Linked DNA regions of Thalassoroseus pseudoceratinae. The protein of the gene in region 1 interacts with the protein of each later gene in a pairwise test. Links are inferred from orthologs where the notes say so. Each region holds a gene or a part of one and is shown in the gene's direction. Other genes may lie near its edges. The genes, in order: G6R38_RS00555 and lysA.

What was found.
Region 2: the proteins of G6R38_RS00555 (region 1) and lysA interact in binary tests that used the Escherichia coli proteins (3 or more experiments, as listed by UniProt). The link is inferred for Thalassoroseus pseudoceratinae from one-to-one orthologs.

Annotation. Positions count from the first base shown.
Region 1 is NZ_JAALXT010000001.1:158,697-174,597, reverse strand. What follows is about bases 5,938-8,797. They hold G6R38_RS00555 (response regulator transcription factor), read left to right. Parts: upstream 5,938-6,939; coding sequence 6,940-7,656; downstream 7,657-8,797. Other genes in these bases: G6R38_RS00550 (sensor histidine kinase), read left to right, coding at 7,656-8,797; G6R38_RS00560 (hypothetical protein), read right to left, coding at 5,938-6,662. In the rest of the region: G6R38_RS00570 (outer membrane protein assembly factor BamB family protein), read right to left, coding at 1-3,183; G6R38_RS00565 (hypothetical protein), read left to right, coding at 3,620-4,393; more of G6R38_RS00560, read right to left, coding at 4,395-5,937; more of G6R38_RS00550, read left to right, coding at 8,798-9,338; peptide-methionine (S)-S-oxide reductase MsrA, read right to left, coding at 9,343-10,053; peptide-methionine (R)-S-oxide reductase MsrB, read right to left, coding at 10,037-10,576; G6R38_RS00535 (glycosyltransferase family protein), read left to right, coding at 10,793-12,994; G6R38_RS00530 (3-keto-disaccharide hydrolase), read right to left, coding at 12,969-13,685; G6R38_RS00525 (ATP-binding cassette domain-containing protein), read left to right, coding at 13,860-15,665; DNA repair protein RecO, read left to right, coding at 15,714-15,901. UniProt on the Escherichia coli protein: Response regulator member of the two-component regulatory system CpxA/CpxR which responds to envelope stress response by activating expression of downstream genes including cpxP, degP, dsbA and ppiA.
Region 2 is NZ_JAALXT010000006.1:260,612-276,483, reverse strand. The notes cover bases 10,775-13,605. They hold lysA (diaminopimelate decarboxylase), read left to right. Parts: upstream 10,775-11,475; coding sequence 11,476-12,735; downstream 12,736-13,605. Other genes in these bases: G6R38_RS21605 (DUF1015 family protein), read left to right, coding at 12,843-13,605; G6R38_RS21615 (FHA domain-containing protein), read left to right, coding at 10,949-11,338. Outside these bases: G6R38_RS21630 (sulfotransferase family protein), read right to left, coding at 1-783; G6R38_RS21625 (glycosyltransferase), read right to left, coding at 799-2,043; G6R38_RS21620 (type I polyketide synthase), read right to left, coding at 2,040-10,595; more of G6R38_RS21605, read left to right, coding at 13,606-14,084; G6R38_RS21600 (hypothetical protein), read right to left, coding at 14,131-15,872. UniProt on the Escherichia coli protein: Specifically catalyzes the decarboxylation of meso-diaminopimelate (meso-DAP) to L-lysine. Is not active against the DD- or LL-isomers of diaminopimelate.

The DNA of each region.
Region 1 (15,901 bases):
CAATTCCGGGCTATTCAACAGAGAAATGAGTGTCCACAGGCTTTCTTGATGTCCTCGGTTAAGCAACGCGACCGCAGACCGCAAACGAACAGAGTCCGCAGGGTCTTCGAGTGCATGTTCCAGAGCCGACAACACCGTCGGAGACTGAAGTTGCTCTAAGCCGGCAATCGCGAAGCGACGCGCGAGCGGGTCTGGGTTTGCCAAAGAATCGAAAAGGTAGGAAGCACTGTTCTCTGCAACAATTCGTGCGACCGCCCGTGTTGCTTCATCCTCCAATTTGGCCATTCTCCACAACCATGCGTTTTGCAGGATCGGGTACAGCGAATCGCTCGCGTAGGACGGAATGGACTCGTCTTCCGCGCTCGCAAACCGAATTGGAGTACTTGGCGGTTGGGCCGACTTCGTCATCGCGGTGAGTGCCGTTGCCAGCAAGGCACGCGGTCGAGAATCAGCGACGGATTCATCATGCTGATCATCATTACGAGCATGCGCGTCGGATCCAGAGATCGTTTCTGCAATCGCGACTCGGTAAATGTCGGCCAACCATTGCACGGTGAGTTCGGGACGGGAATTCGCGAGATCAAGTTCAATCAAGCCATCGACAACCGCCTGACGTGCGACTCGCGGACCGGACTGTCGTCGCAGCATCCGTTCTACCACGCGCAAGTCCGCCACGGATTGATCTAAGTCTCCTTGGCGGGCATTGAGCTTCATCCGCAGTAATGATGACGAAGTGTCTCCCGCGAGAACTTCCTGACGCAACTCGTGGAGTTTTTCGTCGAGTTCAATGAGCGATAAGACCCGTTCGCATCCCACCACGAACAATCGCTGCCCATCGCTGGCAAGATTTCCCACGGGCTCATCGGTTGCACTGAGGAACGACGTTCGGCCAAGTTGAGATCCCGTTTCGAGATCGAGTTGACGGATCGTTCGGCCATCAGGAACGTACAACGAGTTGTTAACGATGATCCCACGTCCGCACGCATTCTCGAGTCCGGCTTCCCAAATCAATTTGCCAGAGTGAGTGCCATAGCAGCGGACCACTCGTCTTCCGCCGACATACAAGGATGTCTTCGAATGTCCGATCAGATATTCCGCGCTTCGGATGTCTTCATCGGCGTTCGGGGAGTACTCACGCGTTGCCGTCGGAGCGGTGATAGACTGGTCGGCATCGAAGCCGTAGCTAATGGTGTCTGTTGATCGTGGGGAATCCCATTTCAGGGCACCGGTTCTGCGGTCCAACGCGACCAACCGACCCAGGTCGGATGGTAAGACGATCAGAGTGGAACCGTCCGCGATCAATTGGTCGGTTTCCCATCCGTCAACTTCCGGGAGCCAATCGCTGGCTTGCGGCCGTCCACCTGCGTTCGCTTTCCGAACTCCTGTGCGATCGTAGCGTGTAGCCCAATGCATCTGCCCGGTTTGAACATCGAACGCAAAAACGAGTCCCATTCCGGTGGCAACGTACAAGTCGCTTCCGCTCACATTGAGGCCCACCGGTGACCAGGGGACCGCCCCGGAAGATGGTTCGTCGCAAAGTGTGGTTTGCCAAATCGTTTCGCCCGTCGCTGCAGACAGTGCGAGCATGACGATCTCGCCGGAGCGGCTCACGGGGACAAAAAGCTGATTGCCGGATACGGCGGGGGCCGCCAGGAAACCGCATGGCAACGCCGCATCTCCTTGCACACCAATGGCTTCTGTTGCTTGCTTCGACCATTTCAATTTGCCCGAATTCGCATCGTAAGCCGCAAGGGAAATTGGACCCAAACGTGTGCGATTCGTTGACGAATTTGCGAAAGGAGAATCTCCACCCGGGCTATGTTTGCCGATGTCCAAGACCCGCCCTTCCAGACAATAGAGATGTCCATGGGAGACGGTGAGCATGGGATGAACACGGTCGCCGAACAGCCGGACACTCTCAAGCTCGGAGGGACGAACTCGGTCTCGCCCACTAGCAGCATTGCCATACGCTTTCGATAGGCCATCGAATGCGTATTCATTTCCGTGAGTGGTCCGCCACAGGAATCGGCCGGTCGCAGCGTCGCAACACGAAACGTGTTCGGTGCCATAGAAATACAATTTGCCATCGCGGGATACCAAATCAACCGTTGGTCTCCAACCGTTGGATTGCCAACGCTCCAGAATTTCGTGATACGAAGTCTGGGACTTGGCAGTTGATCCTACGGTTTTGACGGTCATTGGATATTCAAACGAGTGGATCCAAGACTCCGTGACGGGCTCTCCCGTGAATGTACGGCCCAGACTGAATGAAGAACTCTGATAGCTCGTTTCTTCCAGTCCCGATCGATCTGCACGGACGAACATGCGCTCCAGTTCACGACCGACCGCTTGTTGAATTGCCGAGGGAACTTGGTTGTGATTCAGTGCGAGGAAGGCGGTCCAGCTTGCCTTGGCTTCACGCAATTCGCCGAGACGAGCTTCCGCAACAGATTTCCGCAGTAGCAACCAATCTCGCGGAATACTGCTACGCGGATGCTCCTGGACAATCCGGTCAATCATTCGACTGGCGACCACAAAATTCTGGCGATCGAACGCTTCGGACGCACGTCGCCAGAGAGCATCATCACCATGATCGCTGAGGAAATAGCGTTGGGTCACAACGCGATCGGCTTGGGAGGGGGACTCGTTCTCGGCGAGATTGAGGAGAACCTGAGCTTCCGTGTTGGCCTGCAATCGGTAAAGCCGACTTCCGGAGTCCGGCAATTGGGCCAATCGAGCTTCAATTTCGCGACGAATCGGTTGGAAGGTTCCGTAGCGAAACTTCTTCTCTCGTTCGCGGTCGCCAAGGAGCGTTTCGATCGTTTGGCTTGTGCTCGTCGATGCGGCACGGTCGGTATGGTTAAGAGCTTCTTGCCAGAGGGAAATCGCTTCTTGGAAACGATTCTCGGCGGCGAATTGATCCGCCCGTCGGAGAAGTTGCTGAAGACCGCGGTTCACACGCCAGGGAGCGTTTAAACCCCATGCGTCAGGCGAATTTGCGGCAGCGGGGCGGGCTTTCTGAGTCTGAGCTGCTGCCGGTCCCTCACCGCGTACCGGAGACTGATACCACAGTCCCGTCGACAGTAAAAAAGCCGTCAGGCTGATGATGTTGGTGCTGAAACTTCGAACGTCCCGTTCGATGTGTTCAGGCGTTACGGTGACTCCATCGGTCTTATGTGACATGGAGCGTGTCCTCGTGTTTGAGGCCGTGGACGGATGCGGCAGGAACCGCAGAAGCGCGGACAAGTTAGCCAGACCGACTCTATGCTAGATGTTGTGGTTGTTTTGGCAAGATGGAGCATTGGTGGTCGATTGATGTTGGAAGAATTCATGTGTGGATGAATTTTCACTATTGCCGTTGTTTGTGTGGTCGGTTATTCCTCGTACGAAGCCTTGCGCTTTTGGGGCTTCGACAAGCCTAATCTTTGATTATCGGCCGCTTCTCTGTCAAGATGGAAACAATTTTCGGTTTGTTGAGCATGAATTCGAAGTTTTCCGGCGTGCGAGTTCACGTGTTGACTCGAACGGCATCTGATTTGACCTGAGGGAGTTGCGGCAATCAATCGAACGAAATTATCAAGGACGACACTTCGACGCTTGAAGGGGAAGGCACCGTACATTGTCCGCCCCACTTGAGCCACCCGAATCCGAATTACGGCCCAGCACCCCGTTCTTGCTCACCCCGTTACTCGCGTTGCTCCTGTTGCCGCTGGGGTTAGCGTTCTTGGTCTGCGTGAGCCTATTCCGAGCGTTTTCCGGAGCCGTGCCGTGGATCGTCACTTGGCTGTGCGGATTTCTCGCGGGCGGAGCCGTCGCCCAAGTGATCGAATTTCTGCCAAATTCCCGTTGGACTAGCGAGCAACTTTGGCTTTTCGGGGGCGGCTTAGGGTTGTTCGCATTCAGCAGCTTGCGGGGCGTGGCGATTTCCTGGAGTGCCTGGGCGTCGCGTCACGACGTGAGTCCGTTTTCCGGACTTGGAGGCTTCCTTCCGCAATGGGAAGCCGAGCGGCAACAGTTCGCTAATCAGTTGCAGTTTCCAGCGGTCATTTCTGCGACATTGGCTGGTGTCTGCCCGATGTTTTGGCTCATTCGGTCGGCGTTGATGCCGGAACTCTCGTGGCCCTCGGCGGAAGTTTGGGCCCTCTGTGGAGCGGTTGGGTTGACACTCGAAGGAGCCCTGATGGGAGCCGTCTTGGGAACCCTGAAGCATAGGACGGCCGTCACGACACTCCAAGAATCATTCGGCGAAGCACTGGGACGAAGACTCGCCCGTGAGAACATCGGTTGGCGAGGCGGACTGGCCTGGTCGATCGGCTACGCGATCCACCAGGTCGCCATTGGTGCCGCGAGTGGTTTCGTCGTCGGATTCCTGCTCGAAACGATCTTTCAGTAGCCTATTCCAAACCCGGCGGGGAGGCGAATGCATCATCATCCGGAATGACTTGGAAATTGGATTTGGAAGTCGAGTTGCCGGTCGGAGTGGGTTCGACTGCCTGCGTTGTTGGAGCAGGTTCAATCGGCAGGGAAACATCCCATTCCTCGGCTTCGACGGGGCGGAAGGACATCGCTGGGAGTTCTTCGTCCTCCATCGGCAATGGAATGGCCCCGGTTGGAATCGCTTCGGTAGCTGGTTCCATCAACTCCTGCGGAGCGAATTCCTCGAAGGAAGCCGGTTGGATCGGTGAAGCCGATGGCCAAGCCGGTTCCGCTGAAGGCTGTGTCGGAAGCGGTTGGCTCGGAAGAGCTTCCGCAGGTTCGGTTTGCTCGGCGGTGAGAACTTCGGGAGCCGACCCTGTGTCGCCAGGCGATGGCATGGTTGGTGTCATCTTCTGTCGCGATGGCAACGTGTCTTGCGAGGCGTGGTATGCGATCTCCGTTCGCAGCACACGTTTGTGGAACGCTCGTTGTTCTGGCTGCTTGCCGTTCACAACGATGATGTCATCCACCAAGCGGTGCCCATGCTCATCGACGAGCATCACTTTCGCCCCAAAGTTTTCATCCCCCAACACCACCATCATGCTGTCCGTGCCGACTTCACGAATGTCGGCCAACGGGCAACCCAGATGGGAAATCACCGCCTGACCGGCTTTGGGGACAGACTCGGCTTGAGTCCACACCAACCGGTTGAGGTCATTCGATGAATACCGTTGCAAGGTCTCCGTGTCCCCCGCAGCCAATGCGGAGGCGTAGGTTCGGATCGGCAAGAGAATTTCCATCGTTTCTTTCATCGAAACGATCTGGTCGGCGTTCTCGAATTTCACGTCGTCAACTCGCACGCGACCCCGATGATCGAGCAGCACGTAAGTCAAATCCAGACCGCCTTGCGACACTGTGAACCGACTCACCGCTCCGTCGAATTGGGTCGAAACAACACGGTCGATCGGATTCGAGAACAAATGCGGTGCCAGTTGGGAGACGTCGTCGTTGGGAACCATCCGCCAGACGCGTTCGTTGAAGTCCGCGGTCACGAGATTGCGAATCATCGGGAGATTGCCATCACGGACCGCCTCTTGGAACAGTTGCAGAATTGCCTGCCCCGTGAACACGACCGAAAGGCGTTTCTCGGCAACTTCATCAGTGACACCACCGGTTTCGTAGAGCGTGACTTCTTCGACGACGTATGGGGAATCTTCCGGCAGCTCCTGCAATTCCACACCACCTCGTGACAGGCTCAAACGCACAACTCGGTTCGGTTGTTCGATGATGTAGTCCGCTTGGCGGCCTTCCATTTTGACGTAGTATTCCGCTCCATCGAGCGTGCTGCTCGGAAGTTGTTCTTGCGAGAGGTCGGCCAATGCCAGACAGTCCTCATAAAGTTTCGAGTGACACACTTTCGCCAAGCGTTCGCGATCTTGTTCGGCGTATGCAGACAAGAATTGCGTTACGGACTGCATCGCCATCGCCGTTTTTCTCAGCGATTCGATGTGCTCTTTGTCTTTCCGGGATTCCACGGCGACGTCCGCGACTTTCCAGCGGTCCTCGAGCAGTTTCATCTTCAGGATCATCTTGCCGGTGGGGCGAGGCAATGACACGATCGCAACATCGTCATCGAGTTGGGCTTTTGGTCGGAACGATTTCGACGCCCCGTGTTCGGCAACGACCTGTTTCGTCAGGCGGTCCAGGTGTTCTGGTGGAAGTGCCCGAAGCGAATCCGCGAGTTCCATCGTGACCACCGACAATACACGATCCCGTTCGCCGGCATGCCAGGTGTCGAGAAATTCCCGCACGCTGAGCAGCAAATCCATTTGCTCCGCGACCGACTTGTCCACCTTCACCCCGCCCTTGTTTTGGCGGAGGTAAACGTCGTCCACGACCCACTCTTCGGATTCGTCGGACTGTTTCAGGCGGTAGTAGACCTTTTTGGTTCGCTTCCCGTTGGTCACGGCGACGAGTTTTTCCGTCGGCGATTCCTCTTGGACTTCAACGACGGAAACTTCGCCGGTCGGCACGCGGAGAATCTGAATATCTTCCATCGCCTCGGCCGTCCGCAGTGCGCGGGCGTTGAAGTCGTCGCTGGTGTGGACTTTCAATGTTTGATAGTCCTCTTTTTCCAACGCCGTCGTAAATGCCGTGATAACCTGCCGTTCAGCCATATGAGCGCAGCCAACGCCCAGGCACAACGGCAGTACCGCGAGAACGGTCCGCATGAAGTAGTGTCGCATGTTCAGACCCCGACCGCATTACACGAGAGTACGTGCTTGCTCGGTCCGCGAAAGATGAGTGAGTTTTTGCTGTAGAGAGAGAGGTGCGGGCTTCTCGCAGATTCTTGGCAGTAGGTCAAGACGAAAATTCGAGCAAACACGGTCTGTTCTTGAGAACAGTCGGGTTTTCGGAACCAATGTCCATTCTCAAACGTCCATAGGCTGTTACGCAGTCGTTACGTCTGCCGGTCCGCTGTCGTCTATACTTGAGATACGTGTTCCCGTGAGGTCCAATTTCATGAAGCTACGAATTCTCACCATCGAAGACGACCCGGCAATTCGGCGTGGTTTGGTAGACGCTTTCGAGTTTGCCGGTTTCGAGATTCTCGAAGCCGGACGTGGCGATCACGGTCTAAAGCTCGCTCTCGAATGTGTTTACGACCTGCTCGTTCTCGATCTTGTGTTGCCTGGAATGAGTGGGTTAGACATCCTGAAGGCCGTTCGGATCGAACGCCCTACGGTTCCCATCATCATTCTGTCCGCACGCGGGGACGAAAACGATCGCGTCGCCGGGCTGCGACTCGGGGCGGACGACTACGTTGTCAAACCGTTTAGCATTCGAGAACTGACTGCCCGTGTCGAAGCGGTTTTGCGGCGTTCGCCGGAGCGTTCCTCGCACGACGTTCCAATGTGCTTACCTCACGCAACAATTGATTTCGAGCGTGGTCTTGTGGAGTTCGATGACGGGACCGAAGCGGAATTGACCGAACGCGAAGCGGATCTGCTGCGATATCTTCGCACACACGCCGGGCGAGTGATCTCGCGGGAGGAACTCATGTCGCACGTTTGGCGAATTGATCCTCGCGGGCTCAACACCCGAGCCATCGACATGCAGGTGGCCCGGTTGCGGGAGAAGCTTCGAGATCGCGGCGCGGAGTCCCCAATTCTGCGGACGGTTCGCGGTCGCGGCTACGAACTCATTGTGCCCGAAGTTGCCACTCAGGAGGACTGTTAATGCGTTCGCGGTTGCTGTGGAGTGGCTTCTTCGCCTCGCTGACTGTCGTGACGGCGGCGTTGGTGTGGATCAGTCAAACGGTGTTGGAATTAGAATCGGCCGAACGCGATTTGGTACGGCAATCGGAATCGAACCGATTGGCGTTGTGGCGGATGGATTCGTTCTTGGTCCCACTGATCGCCCGCGAAAGCGGACGTTCCGCGAGTGCATACCGTCTGCGATCCGAACCCACTGAATTCGTGAAGTTGCGGTTCGAGTTTCGGCAGGAAAACAAGTACCTCTGCGTCCTTCCGAATGCGCCAAAATCCGACACCGCCGAGATTCCCGATGTTCTCTGTGAGGCGGTGGAATCCAAAGATTTCCTGGAGCAAATTCAGAATCAATCACCGAATGAATTTGCTGTCCGCGACGAAGAGCCGCCTTTGCCCCAGCAATTCGAGAACGCCCCCCCCGAACCATTGTTGGGACAGGCGAATACGTCTTATCAGCAGTTGGCCGCTCAGGAGGTGACGCGGAATCAGAACGAATTCCGGAAACGTTCGCAAAACGTCTTGCAAAGCAATTCCACGATAATGCCCCCCGCGATGCGTTCGCCCGAACAATCGCCGGAGGACTTGGAAATTCTCGGGCCAATGCAAGGAGTTTGGCAAGATGGCTTGCTACTGCTCGTGCGACCTGTCAGCGGTGGTGGCGCACAGTTCGTTCAGGGTTGTTGGCTCGATTGGGAGGCCATCCGAACGCAAATGCTGGACGACATCCGCGATCTTCTGCCAAGTGCCGAGCTGGTCCCTTCACGAACCGCGGAAGATGGTTTGCAATTGGCTGCGTTGCCGCTTCGCCTGACTCCCGGTTTACCGCCCACCGAAATCTTGCCTGTCTGGACACCACTGAGAGTCTCGCTGTTAATCGCTTGGGGGTGTTGGCTTGTTGCGGCTATTGCGGTCGGCTGGGTGTTGTATTGTGCCATCCGATTGAGTGAACGCCGTGGTGCCTTTGTATCTGCCGTAACGCACGAACTGCGAACCCCGCTAACGACATTTCGGCTTTACACAGAAATGCTTGTAGACGGCATGGTTCCGTCAGATGAGAAGCGACAACACTACCTGCAAACGTTGCGAGTGGAAGCGGAGCGTTTGGGGCATCTCGTAGAGAACGTGTTGTCTTACGCCCGTTTGGAGAACACACGTCGTCCTGATGCCGTGGAGGAAATCAGCGTCGAAGACTTCTTACTGCGACTGCAATCGACTCTTCAGGAACGAGCGGTTCGTTCGGACCGCCGTTTGGTTTTTCTGCCATACTCGGAACCATTGCACATCTCTGCGGACGCCGCCGCGGTGGAACGGATTCTGTTCAATCTTGTCGACAACGCTTGCAAATATGGTGGCGATGCAATGAATTCGCAGATCGAGATTTCCGCCCGTCGTGATGGTCATCACGTTGTGATCGCGGTGCGGGACTACGGTCCTGGCGTCTCGCGTCGACAAGTCGGGCGGTTGTTTCGGCCCTTCTCGAAATCCGCGAGCGAGGCGGCACACTCCGCGCCTGGAGTCGGGCTTGGTCTGGCATTATCCAAACGACTCGCACGCCGAATGGGAGGCGATCTGCGTTGCGATCAATCAGTCGATCAAGGAGCGTGTTTTCAGTTAACGCTCCCACGAAGCACAGCGACGGTCCGTGACTGATCGATCATTTCTCGTCGGCCAGCCAATCTTTGTACTTCTCACGAACCTTGGCCAATTTCGGCATCGCGACGCACTGAATGTAGGGGTTGCTGCTTTGAAGCTTGGCGTAATTCTGGTGATAATCTTCCGCGTCGTAGAAACCTTCTAAGGGTTCAAGCGTAGTAACGATTGGGGCGTCGAAAATGTTCTTCGCCTGCAGTTGATCGATAAAATTCTGCACCACTTGCTTTTGAGCCTCGTTCGCGTAGAACACTGCCGAGCGATAATGCCGACCGACATCGGCACCCTGTCGATTCTTCTGTGTTGGATCGTGTGCCACGAGGAAGAAGACTTCCAAAATCTGATCGAGCTTGATCTGCTCCGGATTGTACCGAATGCGAATTGATTCCGCGTGATCTGTTAGTCCCGCCGAGACCATCGTGTAAGCTGCACTGTCTTCGGTCCCGCCGGAGTAGCCACTATCGACGGATTTCACACCCTTCAGTTCCTCGAAGACCGCTTCAGTACACCAAAAGCACCCCCCCGCCAACACGATTTCACCCGTTTCGGCGTCGGCAAGGTCAACATTTTCAGCGGAGTTTTGCGGTTCGGGATCAGGCATAGCTGCGACAGATTCTTGAGATTCGATATGGGTTCCACAACCGGACAACATCAGACCCATCATTCCAAGAAGTCCGACGCTGCCGAAGACAATTTGTTTATTGAGATTCATCATCGTCCGCCGAATCTGAGGGATGAAAATGGAGAGCGGCGGAATTCATGCAGTACCGCAATCCTGTCGGCTCCGGACCATCCGTAAACACATGCCCGAGGTGTCCTCCACAGCGGCGACACAGCACTTCGGTACGTGGCAAGAACAACTTGTAATCGACTTCTTCCGCGACGTTGTCCTGATCGATCGGTTGATAAAAACTCGGCCAGCCCGTGCCGGACTCGTATTTTGTGTCGCTGGAATACAGGGGTAGATCACAACCAGCACAGTGATAAACACCCGAGCGGTGTTCATCCCAGTAAGCGTTCTTGAACGAGGGTTCCGTTCCTTTTTCTCGAAGAACGAAGAACTGCTCGGCGGTGAGTTTGTCACGCCATTCGTCATCGCTCTGGTCGACCACGTTGAAATCGAGTTCTTCGGTTGGTGTCGTCTGTGGGACGTGGTTCGCGGAAATCCGCACGCAACTCCATCCCGCAGCCAGAATGACGACCAACACAATCAGTATTAAAAATGCCCGCGTTTGCACCGTTCACAAATCCTTTGTTCTGGTTAGCAAATGAAACTTGGGGAATTATACCACCGCCGGCCAAGTCTGTCAGGATGACTCTGACCACAACGCTCCCAGGATTTGGGAATTCTCGGGAAATTGCTCGCGAGTAGTCCGACGCGAATTTAGCATGGGGGCTTGGCTCACCTTGAAGACCGTCGCTCGCCCCCGGATTCCATGTCGAAGCATCAGAAAATGAATTGGCTCCGCCATTTGCTCGCGGTCGTTGTGTTGTCGGCCGCAGCGTTGGCGTGCATGCATCGCCTCGTTGCCGAACCCTCCGGCATTATTGTCGGACCGCAAAATGGCGGACGCAACGATCTCACTGCATTCTTCATCCCGTGGCGAAGTTTCTTGAAAATTGGATGGACGGAATCCGGTCATCCGCCGATGTGGAACCCGTACGGTTTGGGAGGCATCCCCTGGTTGGGGAACCCGCAGTCGGCGATGTTCTATCCGCCAAACTGGTTGTACCTCATCACCACCGCGACCTGGTTGCCCGGTTGGATGATGGTGGGGCATCTCATCTTCGGGGGGCTTGGTGCGTACTCGCTCGGCAATTGGTGGAAGTGGAATTGGGGAGTATCGGTTCTGGTCGGCTGCGCATTTTTGTCGGCTCCATTCCTAATTGCCCATCTGGCGGAAGGCCATTACAACCAAATTTGCGTCACTGCTTGGTTGCCTTGGGGGTTGCTGGGGTTTCTGCGAATGCGTGAAGGTCGTCGCTTGAGCGTGCCGATCTTGGCGGGAATTTTCTCCCTGGCATTCTTCGCTGGTCACGTACAAGAATTGTACTACCTGATTTTAACTCTCAGTTTTTGGGTCCTTTGCGATGTGCTCTTGCCGAGTGCCTGGCGAGGCGAACAATCACCCCTGAAGCTATTCGGCAATTGGGCGTTGACCGGTTGTGTCTTGATTGGAATCGTCGCCGTCGAGTTGGGGCCAATCTACAATTACACACGCCAAGCGGTCCGTGCGAGTGGTGTTGATCTTCAATCCGCGGCCGGCTTGAGTATCGGCCTGGAAAGCCTATGGCAGTTGTGGAACCCGTTCGTCCATGGCGGGCCGACAGATTACCACGGTCCTGGTGTTCTCTATTGGGAAAGCGTCCTCCACTTTGGTGTGTTGCTGACGGGATTAGCCCTGTTGAGCCCAATTGTGCGATTCCGCGATCCCATGGTTCGGCGGCTGTTTGTGACGTTGGTCATTAGTCTGGTCTTTGTCGCCGGCACACGAACGCCGCTGTTCATGATCTTCTTCAAGTACGTTCCGGGAATCGCGATGTTCCGGGGACCGGCACGGCTTTTGTTTTGGGTTTCGCTGTTGGTCTGTCTCCTGGGCGGTTTTACGTTGCAGACATTTGTGGAACGATTGACCAAAAAGCCGTCAATTGGTCGACTATTGGCTGTGGGCTTGATTGGTCTGGTTTACCTTGTCGTGATGACGGAGAACATTCGGCATGCCAACGCGGTCACCAGGGTTATACCCAACCAAGATTTCCGGTCGGACAGTGAGATCGCGTTGTTTCTCAGAGACAAGATTGGTTTCGAAGGTAATGACGACAGCCGGGTGATTGTCGATCAGAATTTGCTGTCTGATCGGGAAGCTTGGAACCACGGTATCGGCAAAGTGCACGCGTACGATCCAGTGCCATTGATGCGAGCAGCCTTGTTGATTGACGTACTAAACCCGCTTCATCCACCAAACGAAGAACTCGTCGGATTGTTGCCGACCTATCCGGCACGATACCGCAGCAATATTCTCGATCTGCTTGCGGTTCGCTATGCGGTCGTACCTGCGGGCGGTCCCAGTGTCCCAGAGGGCTGGGAGTTGCGGAAACGCGGGACGGTGCGACCGGAGACCGTTCTCGCGGGATCGTCGGCTAGCTTACTAGCCTATGAAATCTGGGAGAACACCGACGCATTGCCGAGAGCGTTCGTTCTGGGAAACACAGAGCTGGTCACCGGTGAATCGGTTTCAGACCTACTCGCGAAGGTCCAACCGCGTCGTCACGTGATCGTTGCCAAGGACGTGCTTTCCGCTGCCGAAAGTCGGCAACCATTCACTCCTGCTCAGATCGAAGAATTGACACCAGACTCACTGACAATCCGTGCAAAACTTGACGCACCAGGATATCTCATCGTCAGCGATTTGATCTCGCCGGGCTGGAAGGCCACGGTCGATGGGCAACCGACCCCGTTGATACCGGTGAATGTTGTCCATCGGGGTGTGGCATTGGGACCTGGCGAGCATACCGTAGAGATGTGGTACACACCGCCGGGTTTCAAATTCTGGGGCATCGTCAGCGTCACCACAATCTGTGTGTTGATCGTGATGACGCTTCAAACGATGCGTGCGGGTCGCGAGACGATTATTCGTCGTGATCCAACGGCTTGATGCGGATGTTTCGCCACATGGCCGTCAGGGGATCTTTGCGACCACCCACTCCGTGAACTTGCAATGCGATGAAACCCTTCGGGGTCATGTCGTCTTTGAAGTCGGCTCGCAATTCGCCATTCAAGTAGGTGCGGATTGAATCGCCCTTGGCTTCCACGCGGACTTTGTTCCAACCGTCCATCTTGTAGATCTTCTGGCCTTGAGCGGTGAAGGCTTTGCCGTCGCCCCCTTTTTGGCCTGGGTAAAGCCAACCGCGTCGGCCTTCATCGTAGATGCCACCCGCCCAGAGCCGGGTCGGTTTGTTAGGGTCGATTTCCACTTGGTAGCCATGCACGCGGCCGGCACCGACTTTGATTTTCTTTTTGCCGGTATCGTAGGTCATGGGCTTGTCGTACACATTCGACCGAATCTGCACGCCGGAGTTTAATTCATTGTCAACTTTGAATTCGTACTCCAGAATGAAGTCACCGTATTTCTTGGTGGTGGCCAAGAAGCTGTTCGGTGAGTTCGGGACCGACGTGCCGACGATGACACCATCATTCGCGGTGTATTTGGCTTTGCCGCCGTATTGTGTCCAGCCGTCGAGCGTCTTGCCGTCGAACAGCGAGATCATGCCGTCATCAGCGGTCGCGACAACGGCGTGACAAGCGACCAACGAGAGGCAAAGCAGCCAATTGCGTGTGGGAAGCATGTGCAAACTTTCTGAAAATAGGGTGTTTGGAAAGGTGGATTTGTGATTTTAACTTGGCGAACGTCAATTTCCCACCATGTCGAGTGTTGCTCGCCACTTCCGTTTCGCGGCGGAACTGCGTAAATTTCGGAAGACACGTCAATTTGTCGATTTCTGGATTGGATTTGCATCCGTATGGCTTTGCTCACATTGGAAGATGTTTCGATCGGTTACGGCGGCCCCCCGTTGTTGGAGGGTGTAACGATGCGGATCGAACATGGCGAACGGATTGCCCTGCTCGGCCGTAACGGCGTGGGCAAGTCGACGTTGCTCAAACTCCTCGATGGCGAATCAACACCGCATGATGGACAGGTCAAACGGCAGAAGAACCTCCGAACAGCCCGCATGATCCAAGAAGTGCCACCCGGTCGCGGTGGTTCAATTCGGGATATCGTGGCGATCGGCTTGGAAAACACCAACGATCAAACCCCGAGTTGGGAACTCGAAAGCCGGATGGAACGCATCATCGGTTGGCTCGGTCTCGACCCCGAGATGCCGTTCGAGTCGATTTCCTCGGGGATGAAACGTCGCGTGCTTCTCGGGCAATCTCTTGTGACTGAGCCAGACGTGCTGATGCTCGACGAACCGACGAACCACTTGGATGTCGAGTCGATCACCTGGCTGGAAGATTTTCTAAGCCGATTTGCCGGCACGTTGATCTTCATCACCCACGACCGTGTGTTCATGCAGAAACTCGCCACTCGGATCGTCGAACTCGAGCGTGGCCGGCTGTTTGATTGGACTTGCGATTTCGACACGTTCGTCAAACGCAAAGAAGCCGCTCTCGAAGCAGAAGCGCAGCAGGAAGCACTCTTCGACAAGAAACTGGCCCAGGAAGAAGCCTGGATTCGCACCGGCATCAAAGCCCGCCGGACTCGGAACGAAGGCCGCGTGAGAGCATTGCAGGAACTCCGCCGTCAACGTGCCGCTCGCCGGACGGCTGTCGGAACCGCGAAGATTCAAGTACAAGACGCCGAGAAATCCGGTCGGCTGGTGCTCGAAGCGAAGGACGTCAATTTTCAATATGACGACAAACCGATCATTCAAGACCTATCGCTGAAGATGATGCGTGGCGACAAAATCGGTTTGCTGGGGCCGAACGGGTGTGGCAAAACCACCCTGCTCCGCACGCTTCTTGGTGAACTTGAGCCGCAATCCGGGACGATCCGGCATGGCACGAATCTGGAAGTGGCGTATTTCGATCAACTGCGAAATCAGATTGACGAAGAAAAAACCGTCCAAGACAACGTCAGCGGCGGTGCCGAGATGGTTTCAATCGGGGGAAAGTCTCGGCATATTATCGGGTACTTACACGACTTTCTGTTCTCCTCCGAACGGGCCCGCAGCCCGGCGCGTTTCCTTTCCGGAGGTGAACGCAATCGCTTGATGCTTGCGAAATTATTTACCAAGCCATCGAACGTCCTTGTCCTGGACGAACCCACGAATGATTTGGACTTCGAGACGCTCGAACTGCTCGAAAGTTTGCTGGTGGATTACACTGGTTCCGTGTTGCTTGTCAGTCACGACCGGGCGTTCTTGAACAATGTCGCCACCAGCGTCCTTGCGTTCGAGGGTGAAGGACGTTTCAAAGAATACGACGGTGGCTACGATGACTGGTTACGGGCTCAGAAAGATCAGACCGCCGCGGAAGCCAAACCGAAGAACGCTCAAAAGTCGAAATCCAAGCCCAATAAATCGGCTCCGCAGGACAAACCGAAGAAACTCAGCTTCAAAGAAAATCGTGAACTCGAAGAACTTCCCCAACGGATCGAATCCCTCGAAACCGAGCAGGCCGAATTGCAAAACTCGATGACCGACCCGGATTTCTTCCGTCAAGACGGCGGCAAAGTTGCGGAGGTCTCAAACCGATTAGAAGCTATCCAAACCGAGTTGCAAGACGCCTACGCCCGTTGGGAAGAACTCGAAGCCCGCGCGGAATAAGTGGAACCCAAATGACCATCCTCTTCAGAAAATTTCGAAAAATCGGCTATGTCGACGGAAAAAACCGAAGCGCTGACGGTACGGCTTGCCGATTTTAGTGAAACCAGCAAAGTCGTGACGTTTATGACGGCCGACTTTGGAAAGGTCACGGCGATCGCTAAAGGTGCCAAACGTCTGAAAAGTGCCTTCGAGATCGCTCTTGACCTACTGACGAGATGTGAGATAGTTTTCATTCG
Region 2 (15,872 bases), on another replicon or contig:
CCGCTCCACATTGTGAAGTGCAAACGCGTCAAGAAACTTCCGCCACAAATTGTTGTTCGACTGCTGCACCACATACGGATTGCGGTAGATGTGAATGAATTTCGCGTCCGGAAACATTTCCAAGAGCGTCGGAATGCGAGCGGCGTGCGGCGGGCTTTTGAGGCACAGCGGTTTCGGTCCCTGGTCGGCAATCACGCGGCGAAGAAACCAACCGTAGGTGCGTTTCCAGCGGTCGTGTTGTTTCTCGGTGATGTCCTCAAATAGCACCCAATTCCGAAAAATCTGTTCGAGCTTCTTCGGAAAATAGTACGCATGCAGGAACGACATTTCGCTGATCCGCGACATCGCGAACTCTTCTTCCTGCGCTTCCTCCAAACCGAAGCGGACGGAATCCATCGGGCGTTCCGACGGCATTCGTTTCGCCAAACTGCGATACACCAAACCACGCGCTCCGAGGAAACTCTGAGCCGCCACGCAGTGAAACGCTTTCACGTATGCGAATTGCGGATCGCAGGTCATGAGGTTGTGCAGATGCGTCGTGCCGCTTCGCCAATGACCGATGATGAACACCGGTGACTTCGGCAAGCCGATCCGCTTGACCTTTCGAGAGGATCGCAGATCGTCGAGTCGTCGAAACGGAATACCGACCGTGCAGGTGGCGGCGAGTTTCGTCGCCAAGCCGCGGTACTCCCGATCGACTCCGTACGTGCGAACGAGCTTGGCGAACGTGCGGCATCCGATCAACGACAACGGATGTGGTGAGGAACGGTCAAACGTTGACATGGTCTCACTTCCGGTTCACCGCGACATCATCGGCTGCGTCGTTTCTTCGGTCGTGTCGTTGGCATCGCGAGTCAGTCGCTGCACGCCATACGGTTTCCGAACGTCGTACGTCACGCCCCGCCACACGATCCGTCGTTTGACGATGGCCTGAAAAATCAGTTCGGGCGTCAACCACGATGCCGCGAGCATCAGCAATCGGCTTGGAATTCCGAACGATCTTGCGAGCGTCTTGCGATGGGCAAGCAAACCGCGAACCCGCTTTTCGATCAGCAGCAACAAGCCGAACGCCAATCCCAGATAGATCGCCAGCACACCGAGAAGCTGCCCCAATATGGTCCAGTTGGCTTGCGTCATTCGCAGGAATGCAGCGATGGTGAGGCCCCAGAGGCTGATTGTCGTCCCCACGTAAATGACGCTCGCAGGCCAAAAGGCATCGGGGCGGTACAACCGAACCCACAACATCTGTCGCGTGACGAACGTGCGGTAACTCTCCAGCGAACAACTCGATGACTCAACCATCACCAATCGGGTGACGCATTGCAGTTTGCGTTTCGTTCGACGGAGATGGGAACTGAGTGGCAAATCCTCGCAGCCGGCGTGCTTCCAACGCTCGCGGAGTTCCGGTTCATCGAGAATCGCCCGCCGAACCGCTAGCGATCCACCCCACGGCAAGTTGCGAACGGTGCTACTCACAATCGACGCCGCACACCACACGTAACGCCATACGGTGCCCAATCGGCGATCGGGCACTGTGTACCAGCGGCAACCGTACGTGCAGTCGGCCTGATCGCTTGCCAACGGCGCGACCAATTCGCTCAGCCACGTTTCATGCGGGACGACATCGGAATCAATGAACGCGACAACTTCACACTCGGCGGGCAATGTTTCCATCGCCTGCAAGACCGCGCTGTTCTTAAGTCCGCAAGTCGTGAGTCGCGTGACGAGCGGTTGAATGTCGAAGTTCGCCGCGTCTTGGAGTTCATCTCGCAAAAGTGGTTCGGCAGTTCCATCGGGATCGTCCAAGATGATCCGTACGGAAACCGACGGATAATCTTGATTCTTCAACCCACGGATTGTCTCCCGTAATCGGTCGTCGATACCGCGGATCGGCAGCAAGACGGCGACTGGTGGCAGAGAACTCGGTTCTGGCTGCGGGGTCGGTCGAGGACGCGAGCGGAACCAAAACAGCACCGTCGCGGCGGCCTGCTGAACGGCCGAAACCGCCAGCAGGATGACCAAACCCCATTCCCAGGAGGTCATGACCGATTTCCTCGACGAGTCGTTCCGGCTGCGGCGAACGCGGTTTCCGAATCCGCCGGTGCGAGGGCAGCATCCAATTGCGATGCCAATTCCGAAACTTGCGGTGGGAACATGATCGAGAAGTGCTCGGCTTCCAATTCCGTGTGCACGCAGTCTTGATTCGTCCAACGACTCCAACTGCTTTCCGCGGCACCGAGCCCGTTGGTCGCGCTCCACAAGTGCAGCGGCACGGAAAGCGGGGACTGCGGTGTGCCGGGGTCGTCGCTCATCATTTCCAGGTGCAAGCCGATTCGTCGGAGATACTCACCGACCAATTCCTCGGGCACACCCGCACTGAGGTGTCCGCCATCGAGCAACCAACTCAAGACTGCATCGGAACTGAAGTGAGCAGCGACTTCCGCCGTTTCGCGTTCGAGACGATCGGCTTCGAGTTCGACCAGGAAGCCCGTTTCTTGTCGGATCAACTCGTAAGTTTCCACCAGGAACTTCTGAAGTTGGCGTTCCTTCTTCTCGGTGGAGTCGAGATCGGCGGGGTTCGATTCCACGATGCCGAGGAAGTCCACGGTTCGTCCCATCTCTTCCAGCCGAAGTGCCGTGCGAGCCGCCAACAAACCACCCATCGAGAACCCGAACAACCGCACTGGGCCGTCGGCGTGTTCTTGAACGATGGCGTCCGCGTATTGCCGAGCGAGAGTTTCCGTCGTTTCGCCATCCGCCACTTCCGTGGCTTGCAGACCGAACACAGTGTATTCGTCGCTCAATTGTGGCAGCAAGTCGTCATAAATTCGCAGCTCGCCACCCGCTGGATGGAAGACGAACAACGGCGACGCTCCGCCGGTGCCCTTCCGAAGCGGAATCAGCGGGGAATCTTGAGCAGCTTGCGGTGTCGATTCGTCTTCGACGATTTCTTCCGACGTTCCGAGCAGCGATTGCAACAACGTCACGGCGAGTCGTTCGATCGTCATGTCTTTGGACAACGCACTCATCGGCACGGCGACGCCCAAATCGGATTCAATGATGCTTGCCAGTTCGACGCCCATCAGCGAATCCAGACCCATTTCGGAAATCGGCCGATCCAACGCCAACTTGCCCGGCGACATACCCAGCACACGACCGACACGGCCGCGAACGAACTCCCGCATTTTCGCGGGGCGTTCTTTGGGTTCGGCAGAAACGATGGATTCCCGTACTCCCTGCGATGCGTCACCGTCGCCGGATTCACTTTGGTTGGCGAGGAGGTTGGTTAGCAGCCCTGGCGTTTGTTTCAGGTTGCGGAATCGTCCGGCGAGGGTTTGCCAATCGGCTCGCACGGAAACGAACGAGGAATTCGCTGCCGGAATGGTCACGTCGAGTGTTTTGCGGATGTCATCGACAGACATCGCGGTGAACCCGAGTTTCGCGAGCGAATCGCCCAGATCTTCCCGTTCGGCCACATACCCGACTTCACCCAGCACACCCCAACCGATGGCCGTCGCGGGCAAACCGAGACGACGCCGATGGTCGGCAAGTGCTTCCAACGAGAAGTTCGCCGCCGCGTAGTTGCCTTGGCCAAAGTTCCCAACCGCCGCACTGACCGAACTGAACAGCACGAACATATCGAGCGGCATGTCCTTCGTGAGACGATGCAGCACCCAAGCCGCATGCGACTTCGGCCGTGTGACGGTCTTGAAGCGATCGGTGTTCAGATCGCTGATCACGGCGTCGTCGATGACCATGGCCAAGTGCAATACGCCACCGATGGGCGGCATTGTGGCTTGCGTTTCCTTCAACACTTCCGCCATGCGGGTTTCGTCGGTGATGTCGCAGCACTCGGCTCGCACGGTGACATCTCGCGATTCGAGATCGGCCACGAACGCCTTCGCGGCATCCGTTTTCGGACCGCTACGACTCACGAGCAACAAGTGTTTCGCACCGTGATCGACCAACCACTTCGCAACTTCCTGACCGGCTCCTCCGAAAGCACCCGTCACGAGGTATGTGGCATCGGACCGGACCGCCGGTTTCGTTTCCGTTCGGCGAATTTGCCCCCAGTGTTGCGTGAGGTCGAGCACAACTTTCCCGATGTGCACACCTTGTCCCATGAGCCGGAAGGCTTCCTGCACCCGGGCCACCGGCAACACCCGTGTCGGCAGCGGTGCGAGGTTTCCGTCCGCACTTTCGGCGAACAGACCACTCAGCAACGACATGCCGGATGCCGGATCGCTGCCCATCATCGCGGACAAGTCGACCGCATGATACGCCACGTTCCGACGGAACGGCCACAAGCCCACGCGGGTGTTCTCGAAGAAGTCCCGCTTACCGAGTTCGAGGAATCGACCGTACGGTGCAAGACACGACAAACTTCGCACCATCGCTTTTCCGGCAAGCGAGTTCAACACGGCATCCACACCGCGTCCGTCGGTCGCTGCGAGGGTTTCGTCGTAGAAGTCGAGTGACCGCGAATTCATGATCCGCTTCACACCGTACTTCGGCAGCAGTTTTCGTTTAGGATCGGTCCCAGCGGTCGCGTAGATGTCTAAACCGAGACGCCGGGCAATGTGCATCGCCGCCATCCCAACACCACCAGCCGCCGAGTGAATCAACACCGATTCACCTTTTTGCATCCGTCCAACGTTTCGCAACGCGTGATCGACGGTGATGTAGGCCACCGGCATCGAAACCGCTGCGGACAAACTGAGGTGATCCGGCACTTTCGTTACCCGAGCACCGGCCACGGTCAGCACGGATCGGAAACTTCCCGCAGTGCAGGCGATGATACGATCACCAGGTTGAACGTGCGTGACGTTCGCTCCCACGCTCCGCACGATCCCACTGCATTCGTCGCCCGGTTCGATCTGAGCCAAATCGTCAGCCGGGAACCGACCGAGTGCCCGCAGAATGTCGCGGAAGTTGAGCGCGACAAAGTGCACATCCATCTGGATTTCGTCTGGTCCGGGCGGTGCCGGATGCGTCTCCAACAACTCCAAGCTGCCGAGATCGCCGGGCCGAGCGACGTGCAATCGGAAGGGAACTTCGTTGGCAGAGTCCGCGGCGATTGTCTCGGTTCGTGGATCGATTTGCTCCATTCGCGGCACCAATCGGTGTGCTCCACGCCAAGCAACTTCCGATTGCGGATCGTCCGCACAAAGTTCCGCCCACAGCGTGTTTTCGTCGCCCTTCAGCGGGTCGAGATCGATTTGCCGAATGGCAATGTGTCGATATTCCGAAGCCGCCGAGCGGCCCAATCCGACCAATCCGCCTTGCAACGGACCCGTTGCTTCGGTCGAAACTCCCACATCGCGGGCACCCCGTGTGACCAGCAGCAACCGTCGCGGCGATTGCTTCTCGTCAGCGGCGAATACCTGCAAGAGATGCATCAACGAATGCGTGGAACGATCGTCAATCGATTCCAGTCCGCTCATGGTGATCTCGGCGGAGTCGGTGTCGCTAGCGGTCAGATGGACGATGCTCCAATCACCGCCTCGGAAGCCGATCGCCGACTTGAGTTGCACGAAATCATCGTAGTTCGCGGAGTTGATTTGGAATTCATCGGAATCCAACAAGTCGAATTCTTCGCCATCCCGCACGGTCACACAACGACGACCCGCGTGACGAAGTTGGTCAACGAGCGTATGCCCAGCGGCTCCACCGTCACCAAAGATCAACCAGTTCGGTTCCTTTGGTGGTTTGTCGGCGATGAACACTTTCGGCAATTTGGTTTCCGACCGGTTCGGCTGCCGAGCGACAATCACGGCGGCATGTTCGCCGGTTTCGTTGCAGGTTGCGGGCAACGTGGGCGATTCCCAACCGGTTTCCGAGAGGATTTCACTCCACTCGGATGTGGTCAACAATGGGCTGTGTTCACGGGCGGGGTCTTGCTGATAATTCCACCAACCGTCCGTCAAACCAAAGACCAAATCGAAGGCCATCCGCGTTTGCGTGAGTTCTCGCAGCACGAGCAACCCGCCATCGACGAGCAAGCTCGAACATCGTCCGAGAGCCGCTTTCAAGTCCGTCACACCGTGAATCGCGTCGGCGGCGATGACGATGTCGAAACAACCGGTCGGCAGATCCTGCTCGGCGGGGTCGCGTTCCAAATCGAACTTCGCATAACGCACGCAATCCGAATTGCGGAATTGGTCCTCGGCTCGTTGCAAGAAGTACGGCGAGAGATCGGTAAACCAGTATTCGGTTTGATTGTCCGGCAGCACCGGCAGCATGTATGCCGTCGTTCCGCCTGTGCCAGCACCGACTTCCAGAATGCGAAGCGGTCGTGATTCCGGCAACCGATTTCGCAGTTCGACCGCGATTCGTTGAATGAACGTGTTGCCGTAACGAGTCCAGTATTGATCGCGGTAAACTTGTTCGAGCAGTCCGACTGATTCTTCGGAGAACAACAACTTCAACGGATCGACTTCACCGGAGAACACACCTGCCAAGTCTTCGCCGCAAACTTCGATCAACCGCAAATGCGGATAGAGTTCGGGCAGTTCCGCGAGTGCGTCCAACCAGGCGGCGTTGACGTCTGGTTCGGGAAGATTGTTCGCGACCTGCCAGGCACCGTCTGTCTTCGTGAACTCACCCGATTCGACCAAGCGATCCAAGCACCGCTCGAACAGCGGCCGATGTTTCTCGATGAGTTTGCCGGAATCGACCAACGCTTGCGAATCGACCGACTCACCGGCTTTGAGATCAATTCCCATCTGCTGCAAAGCGTTCAGGAAATACGGTGTGGCCACACGATCCTGAGCGGCAACGCTGTCACCGATGATTGTGGCGGGCACGTCGTGCCAAGTGTTTGCGGCTACGTTCTCGGCGGATTCGACAAGGTCCGTGAGCGATTTGGTTTCGGCCAGCGGTTCCGCCACGACCGACGATCCCGGAAGCGGCGCGTGATACCAACGAGTTTGGTGCAAACACGGACCAATCTCGTTGCGTTCCCGTTCGCGTTGCGAAATCACACCACGACAACGGAAATCGAGAATATCGATCGCGGGTTGTCCGTCGATGGTGAAGATGCGAATGTCACCCGTGACTTGCATCGCGGATGAGCTCGTCAGTTTGACTTCACTGTACGCAGCCGTGCCGGGCGATTGATGGAAGTGCACGCGGCCGATTCGTTCCGGCAGGAACATACGGTCGTCGGCTCGTTCTTCCGGCGGAATCGCTTCGAGCAGCACTTGGAAACACGCATCCAGCAACGACGGATGCACATGGTACAAGTTCGCCCGGTCCATCAAGGATTCATCGAGTTCGATGCGACCAAGTGCCGATTGCCCCGTGCGGTGCAATTCTTTCACACCTTGGAAAGTCGGTCCGTATTCCAGGTCGATCTGGCGGAATGTCTCGTAGAATGCCTCGGCGGATGCGGGTTCGGCATTCGCTTTCCAGGCGTCGATGTCGAGTGGACTCGGTTCGAGTTTCGGCATCGGACGGTACATGGCTTGGGTGTGTTTCATCCATGCTTCGTCGGATTCGTTCATCCGGCTCGCCATGAACAGCGTGCCCGCGTTTGGGTCGGCGGAAACTTGCGTGAGCGGAGCCGCTTCGTTCGGCAGGAACAACGCTCGCAGCATGTCCACATCGTCGATTGTGACGGATTCGGATTTCTCCGCCCGCAACGCCGCTGCGAGGAACATTTCCACAAAACCGGCCGCCGGGAAAATCACTTGGCCACCGGCTTTGTGATCGGGCAACCACGTATAGACCGACACATCGAGCGAGTTGTGCCATTCGTGTTCAGCAGCCGTCGCGGCTTGACCGAGCAACGGATGGTAATCGGGACGCAACCGCGATTGTCGAGAGTCGGCACTTTCATGCCAGAAGCGTTCGTGCAACCACGGATGACGCGGAAGATTCACGACGTTTCCACCCGTCGGGAAGAACGCAGACGGATCGACCGTGAGACCGTGCGTTTGCAGTCCGACAAATGTTCCGCGAATGGTTTTCTGGTCGTCTTCCTTGCGGACAAGCGATGCAAATACCGTTGGCTTCGGGCCGTCCGACTTGCGGCATTGTTTGATCGACGCACCCAAAACTGGATGCGGTCCGATTTCGAGGAAGTTCGAATAGCCCATGTCTTGCAGGGTTTCGATCGCCGGAGCGAAGCGGACCGGCTGACGGATGTTGTCCCACCAGTAATCGGCGGAAAGCCCTTCCAGACCGACTTTCTCGCCCGTGACGGTGCAGACCATCTCGCAGGTGCGGGCGGAGTTGTTGATTCTGCCGATCGCGGACATGAACGATTCTTCCGCGGGAGCCACCAGGTGACTGTGAAACGCGTGCTTCACCCGCAACGCTTTCCACCAAATATCGCGGGCATCGAGTTCCTTGCCGACGGCTTCCAACGCTTCGGCTTCACCGGCGAGTGTGACCATGTCCGGGCTGTTGATGGCGGCCACGCACACCTTCGGCTCAAACTCGGCAATCAAACGGCGCGCGTCGGCTTCGTTGAGGCCGGCGGCAAGCATCTGACCGGGCAGGGCGTGTTCTTGCAGCGAAATTCCCCGGTAGCCAATGATCTTCACGGCGTCTTCGAGCGAGACCAAACCGGCCACATGAGCCGCCGCAATCTCACCGACACTGTGTCCGACAACGGCCGCCGGATTCACGCCCCACGATTCCCACAATCGAGCCAAACCGACGTGAATCGCAAACAACGCCGGTTGAGCCACCGATGTGAGATGGATTTGGCTGGATTCGTTGTCCTTCGAGAGTTCCTCGATCAATGACCAATCGACCACGTCTTTGAGCAGCGTGTCGATTTCGTCCATCGCCGCTCGGAACACGGGTTCGCGACGGTACAAGTCCATGCCCATTTGAGCGGCTTGCGGGCCTTGTCCACAGAAGACGAACACCAACCCTTGTTCATCTTTCTTCGCTTCCGCCGTGTGCATGTTCGGGCGGGTTTCGTCATCCAGAAACGCGGTCAAGGTTTCACGGGCCTCGTCGGCGTTCTGTGCCACCAAACCAAGACGGTGCGAATAATGCGACCGCCGCATTTGCGACGTGTAAGAGATATCGGCCAACGAACCGTTCGCCGAGTCCGCAAGGAATGCGCGGAAATCGTTGGCTCGTTGACGGAGGGCATCTTCGGATCGTGCAGTGATCAACAGCGGAAACGGAACCTGGTCCGAATCAGTGTGGGCGTGCGAACCGTTGGTGCTCGCGATGGCCGATCCGTTCGTTGCCGGTGTATGCCCGTTGCTGCGAACAATTTGCGGGGAGTGTTCGTTGAACTGCTGCGTTCGTTCGTGGTTGGGGTCGGCCAAGATGACGTGCGCATTCGCGCCACCGAAACCGAACGAGTTGATACCAACGACACCGGGTTTGTCATCCGGCCAGGCTTCCATCTCCGTCGGTACGCGGAGTTTGAATTCCTCGAACGGGATGTGCGGGTTTGGGGTTTTGAAGTGCAAGTTCGCAGGGATTTGGCGTTTTTGCAGCACGAGAATCGCTTTGACGAGCGAGGCAATCCCCGAAGCGGCTTCCATGTGTCCGATGTTCGTTTTCACCGAACCGATGATGAGCGGTTGCTCGGCGGATCGGCCATCGGAAAACACACGACCAAGGGCCGTCGTTTCCGCCGGATCACCGACGACGGTGCCGGTTCCGTGGGCTTCGACGTAGCGGACACTCGCCGGGTCAACCTGCGAATTCTGATAAACTTCCCGCAGCAACGCTTCTTGGGCATCGGGGTTGGGCATGGAAATCCCGCCGGTGCGTCCGTCTTGGTTGGCACCGGTTCCCAGCACAATCGCTTGAATCGGATCGCGATCACGGACGGCATCGGAAAGGCGTTTCACGATGATCGCCCCGCCACCTTCCGATCGGACGAACCCGTTGCCGGACGCATCGAAAGCCTTGCAACGGCCGTCGGGAGACAACATCGACGCCGCCGAGAAACTGATGAACGTTTCCGGGTTGATGATGACGTTTACGCCCCCGACGATGATCATGTCGGATTCGCCATCAAGCAAGCTCTTGCAACCGCGATCGAACGCCATGAGCGCAGACGAACACGCCGTATCCACGATAAAACTCGGGCCACGGAGATCCAAGCAGTAAGAGATCCGGTTGGCCGCGATGCTCAGTGAACACCCTTGAGCCGTGAACGCACTCAGACCACGTTGCGATTGGCGGTCGCGTTGAATCTGGCCGTAATCGCCGGTGGAGATCCCCACAAAGACCCCGGTTCGACTCCCGGCCAACGATTCCGCCGGAATGCCCGCATGTTCCAAGGCTTCGGCAGTCGTTTCGAGCAGCAAGCGTTGCTGTGGATCGATGTACTGAGCTTCTCGCGGGGAGATCCCGAAGAGACTCGGTTCAAACTGATCGATACTGTCGAGGAACCCGCCCCAACGGGAAGCACTCTTACCGTTCATTCCTGGTCCGGCGCTGTAAGCAAGTTTGCTCCAACGATCTTCCGGGATCTCGGTGACAGCGTCACGACGCTCTTCCAACAATTGCCAGTAACTGGTTCCGTCGGTGATTCCCCCAGGCAGACGGCAAGCGTACCCGACAATCGCCAACGGCTCCGCAGGAGTTGCGGAAGTCGAATGCGGTTCAGACATAGGAATGTGATCTTGGTAAGAAGGAAACGTAGATTGACCCCAGCGCGTTTCCAAGTGACCCACTCGGAAGGACCATCCAGTATCACGATGGCCTGGACTTTCCGCAAGCAAGGATTTCGTGTTTCCGCAAACTTGCCCAATTTAACACCTTGAAACAAATATCGCGGAGAAAAGTCGGATGCATGTTGCCGAGCTTGTGCAGTTGGTTACGGACTATTGAGGAAAAGGTTGAAGACATTTACTAATTCCATAGGGATTTTCACTTGAGTTGCGTGTTTCCTTCGTTCATTCTTTAAATAGGGAGATTACAACGGTTTCGCGTAATCCATGGGCATGAATGACAGGGCATCTGTATGCGAGCTGAGTTAAAGGTCGTCGAAGGTTCCTTGGCCGAAAAAAACATCAAATTGAAAGAAGGCAAGTTCATCGTCGGTCGCGCTCCCGATTGTCATCTTCGGCCCGATAGCGATCTTGTCAGCCGCTACCATTGCGTTGTGCGAGTCGATGAGTACACCGTCCGCGTTCGCGATATGGGTAGCCGAAACGGAACGCATGTCAATGGTCGGTTGATTCAGGCGGACACGCGATTGATGAACGGTGACAAGGTGAAGATCGGCGATATGATCTTGCAAGTGTCGATTGCCGAGGCCGCCGATCCACCATCGAGTTTCGAGATTCCCAAGGCTCCCACGGAACCATCCGATAGCGAAACGAGCTACGGGATTCCGAAAATGCCGAAGTAGACACGCGGACGGTCAATCCGACGAATGCCTCAGAAAACCGCTCGCGCCCCCTCGTCAGCGGACGACTGGCCGACTAAACTGTGAACGATCCTCATGAGGACTTCGTACACGCTCCGTCCAGCCGGTTTTGAGTCATTATGTCTGCTGTTTCTTCCTCTGTTGCCAAGCCGTTGCCGTTCGATGAAGACTTCATTCGTCAATTGACGGAGAAGTACCCCACGCCGTTTTACATCTACGATGAACGGGCAATCCGTGAAAACGCGCGGCGTCTCAATGCGGCTTTCGCTTGGTGCGATGGGTTCCAAGAGTACTTCGCCGTCAAAGCCACGCCGAACCCGCATATCCTCAACATCATGAAAGAGGAAGGCTTCGGCGCAGACTGTTCGAGTTTGGCGGAACTCGTGATGTGCGAACGAGTTGGCATCACCGGGGACGATGTGATGTTCACCTCGAACAATACGAAAGCCGAGGAGTACGCCAAGGCGGTCGAGTTGGGTGCGATCATCAATCTCGATGACATCACGCACATTCCGTATCTCGCCGATTCGGTGAAAATGCCCGAGCAATTGTGCTTCCGTTACAATCCGGGACCGCTCCGCGAAGGCAACACGATCATCGGCAAACCCGAGGAAGCGAAGTACGGGTTCACCAAGGAACAGCTCTTTGCAGGCTACCGTCAAGCTCGGGAACTGGGAGCTAAGCGGTTCGGTTTGCACACGATGGTGGCCTCGAACGAACTCAACGCCGAATACTTCGTCGAAACCGCACGGATGCTGTTCGAGTTAGCCGTCGAATTGAAGAAGGAAACGGACATCTCGTTGGAGTTCGTGAATCTCGGTGGTGGTATTGGTATTCCCTACCGTCCGGGAGATCAGCCGGTCGACTTGGAACACATCGGCAATGGCGTCAAGAAGCTCTACGACGAAATGATCAAGCCTGCCGGTCTTGATCCGTTGAATGTTCTGATGGAAAACGGTCGCTGCATCACCGGGCCGTATGGTTATCTCATCACGTCAGCGATTCACGAAAAGCACATTTACAAGGACTATGTCGGCGTCGATGCCTGTATGGCGAACTTGATGCGACCGGGGATGTACGGTGCGTATCACCACATCTCTGTGCTCGGCAAAGAAAACGCGGCAGCGGACACAACCTGCGACGTCGTCGGTTCGCTCTGCGAGAACAACGACAAATTTGCAATCGACCGGAAACTGCCGAAAGTGGAAATCGGCGATTTACTCGTCATCCACGATGCTGGTGCTCACGGTCACGCGATGGGTTTCCAGTACAACGGCAAACTTCGCTCCGCGGAACTGCTTTGGAAACCCGACGGCAGTGTCCAACAAATTCGCCGTGCCGAAACCCTCGATGATTATTTCGCGACTTTGGATTTCTAGACAGTCGGGCGGGGGCAGCGAGTGTAACCCGCCAAATCCATTCCGCATGAATAACATGGTGCGTTACGCATTGCTGCACGCACTCAACGAAGAAATCTTCGTCTCTTATGATTAATATTGCTCCGATTCGACGTGCTCTCGTTCCTGTCGACAGTGCCGCTGCCGCTCAACTTGTGGCTCCGAATTATGATGAGTTCCAAGGCGACCGCGAGGTTTGGGAGTTCATTCAAGCCAAACCGGAATCGATTCTCGCGGTGACGATGGCGCATTGCGATGTGCCAACCGAAACGGAAATTGGCGAGGACGGTTCCGATGCCACGCTCGACAAAGCCCGCGAGACGCTGAGGAATCGCATCGACAGCCCGCTGACGAAAGTTGTCGAGAACGTGCTGTGGGTTTACGAAATTGTCGATCCGCGTCGGCCCAGTGTGCGGCAGATGGGGCTCGGTGGAGCGGCGAAAACCGCAGACATTCGCACCGATGAATCGCCCGACGGGACCGTGATCCGCAACGAAGGGATTCGCGAGGAAAAAGCCCGTGGGCGAGCGAATTTGATTTCCAAGACGAAGTCCTACGTAGGCGTTGTCAACAATACCGTTGAAGACGAAAGCGGCCACTTGATCACCGCTCTTGAAGAGTACGCCGACGGGCGGGAATGCGATTTCCAAGCCGACGACGAAGTCGGCAACACGCACAAAGTTTGGCTGATCGCGGATGAACCCAGCATCAACAAGTTCGTCGAGCTGATGAAGGCAGAGCCGTTTGCGTACGTCGCCGATGGCAACCATCGCAGTGCCGCTGCCGCGTTGCTGGGGCATGACGATTATCTGGCGATGTTCTTCACGACCGGACGGATGGGGTTGGCACCGTACAATCGGCTGGTCGCCGAACCGAAAGCGGCCGAATTGGATTGGCTGCAAACCCTGGCCGAATATTTCGACGCCCAACCCCGTCGCGATTCCGAACCATTCCAACCCAAGCAGACTCATCACATCGGTCTGTACGATGGCAAGAAGTGGTTGGAATTGGTGCCGAAAGACAACGCCTACGATGCCAGCAACGCGGCGGAGTCAATTGATTCCGACATCGTGCAACGGCACATTTTCGAAGATGTGCTCCAAATCGCTGATGCTCGCGACAAACGGCTGACGTTCGTCGGCGGCAACAAAGATGCGGCCTGGTTGCAAAGCCGTGTCGACAGTGGCGACTTCCACTTCGCCGTGACTCTGCCACCGGTCACGATGGAACAGTTCGTTTCGGTCTGCCAACAGAATCGATTCATGCCGCCAAAATCGACGTGGTTTGAACCGAAGATCCGCAGCGGCTTGGTTGTGGCATTGCTCGACTAGATCGGATTGCGATTGTTCGTCCGGTTAGGGTCACCGTCGATTGTCATCACCGACGGAACGGGTTCGTGTTCCACTTCGGCAGCTTCTCGAGCAGTTTAAGCGGATACGAGAACGGGCTATCCGACTCGGTCGGTGTTGGCTCCGGTGCAGGGACGACTTGCTGATCCTGCGTGATGATGCGGAGATCATCGAACATCACTTCGCCCAGTCCGGTGAGTTGCATTGTGAGTACGTAAGGACCGGTCTCGGGCACTTCTCGCAGGAAGAAGAAGTGTTGCCATTCGCTGGCTTGATTCCAGCGAAGCGCGGCAGCGGGGCCAGCGATGTTGTCGAACAGCATTGCTCCGTCGAGTGAACGTTGGATGTCGTTCGGAACACGGACCCAACCGCTCACATGAACAACTTGCCCACTTTTGACCGAAACTGGCGGCGTCTTGATGATGACAGGACTCGCCGGCATGATCTCCGGTGGGTTTTCTTGCGGAATGGGCAGGGCGTGTAATCGAAGCGAATAGTTGCCTTCCCGCTGCGAGGGGTACAAATCCGCTCCCGCATGCACACCGGGCACATCGTTGCCTTCATGCAATCCGCCGGCGGCGAAGAAGGTGTCGGCATCTTCGAAGTTGCCACCACGGAGTCGGTTTTCCTGGCCAGCGAGATCACTTTGCCCGATGCGTTGCATCAATCGCCAGTGATCGGGCAGGGTTTGGTAGCAGACGGTGTACGGACTCGACAACGGCGATGGCAGTTTGATGACCGCATCGTTCCAGTGTCCGCGTTGCAAGATTCGTTGCAGTTGCATCGCTCGCCCGGCTTCTTCGGCGGCCGCTTGATACGCACCGCGAGCCAAGGCGTCTTCAGCCATCATGACGTGTTCGCGAGACCGTGAAAGAATCTGCGGACTGTCCGGCCAACTGGCTCCGAGCGATTGCAGTTCTTCATCGATTCGCCGGACACGCTCTAATTTTTCCCGGGCCAAAGCCACACAGACCGCCGCACTTTGCGGAGCGATCTGGGCGACTTTTCGCCGGATGGCGTCGATCAACTCGCGATCTCGTGTAATGATGATCGCCGAGGTTTGATCAAACTGTTTCAACGTGATTTCCAAACCACCCGCACCGCGTTTGACCTGACCTTGACCGGTCAACGGCACGATTTTCGTCGGGGACACTTCCCAAGCGGAGGAGAAGTCATCCACACCGGCGACGACAATTCGGGCATTCCGTGCGGCCATCTGACCGGGCACGAATTGGGCTTCCGTGCCGTACCAAATCGGCAGCACGAGTTTGCCATACTCACTGGAGATGACAGTCGCTTCCAACTCACCACCGACTCGGGAGGCCCGTTGCCGTTGGTATTCTTGCTCTCGGAGCATGGCGTCTCGTTCATGACGCGAATCGGCAGTGGTGCGGAAGTCGATGGAACCGCGTCGAATCGCTTGGGCACTCGGCAAATCAACCGAGAACGAAGATGGTGATGAAACGGAACCCGTCGCCAAGAACGGTTGCAACAACGAGAGTTCAAGATTGAGCTGCGTGATCGCCAGACGTCGCTCGGTGGCACCGGGCGAGTTGTCGTCGAAGGAGGTGCGTTTCCAGTACCCAATCCCCTTCATGCCCGCCGCGATCGCCGAATACACCTGAAGCCGGAGTTGCTCCGGTTCAATGACAACTTCGTGACTGCCTTGCCGAGACGTCATCGCCTCCAGCGATGGAGCCGGTTCGGTTTGAATCCAGGTCCACTCGAAACTTCCCATCCGGGCGAGTTTCCGTTTTTCGAGGAACCATT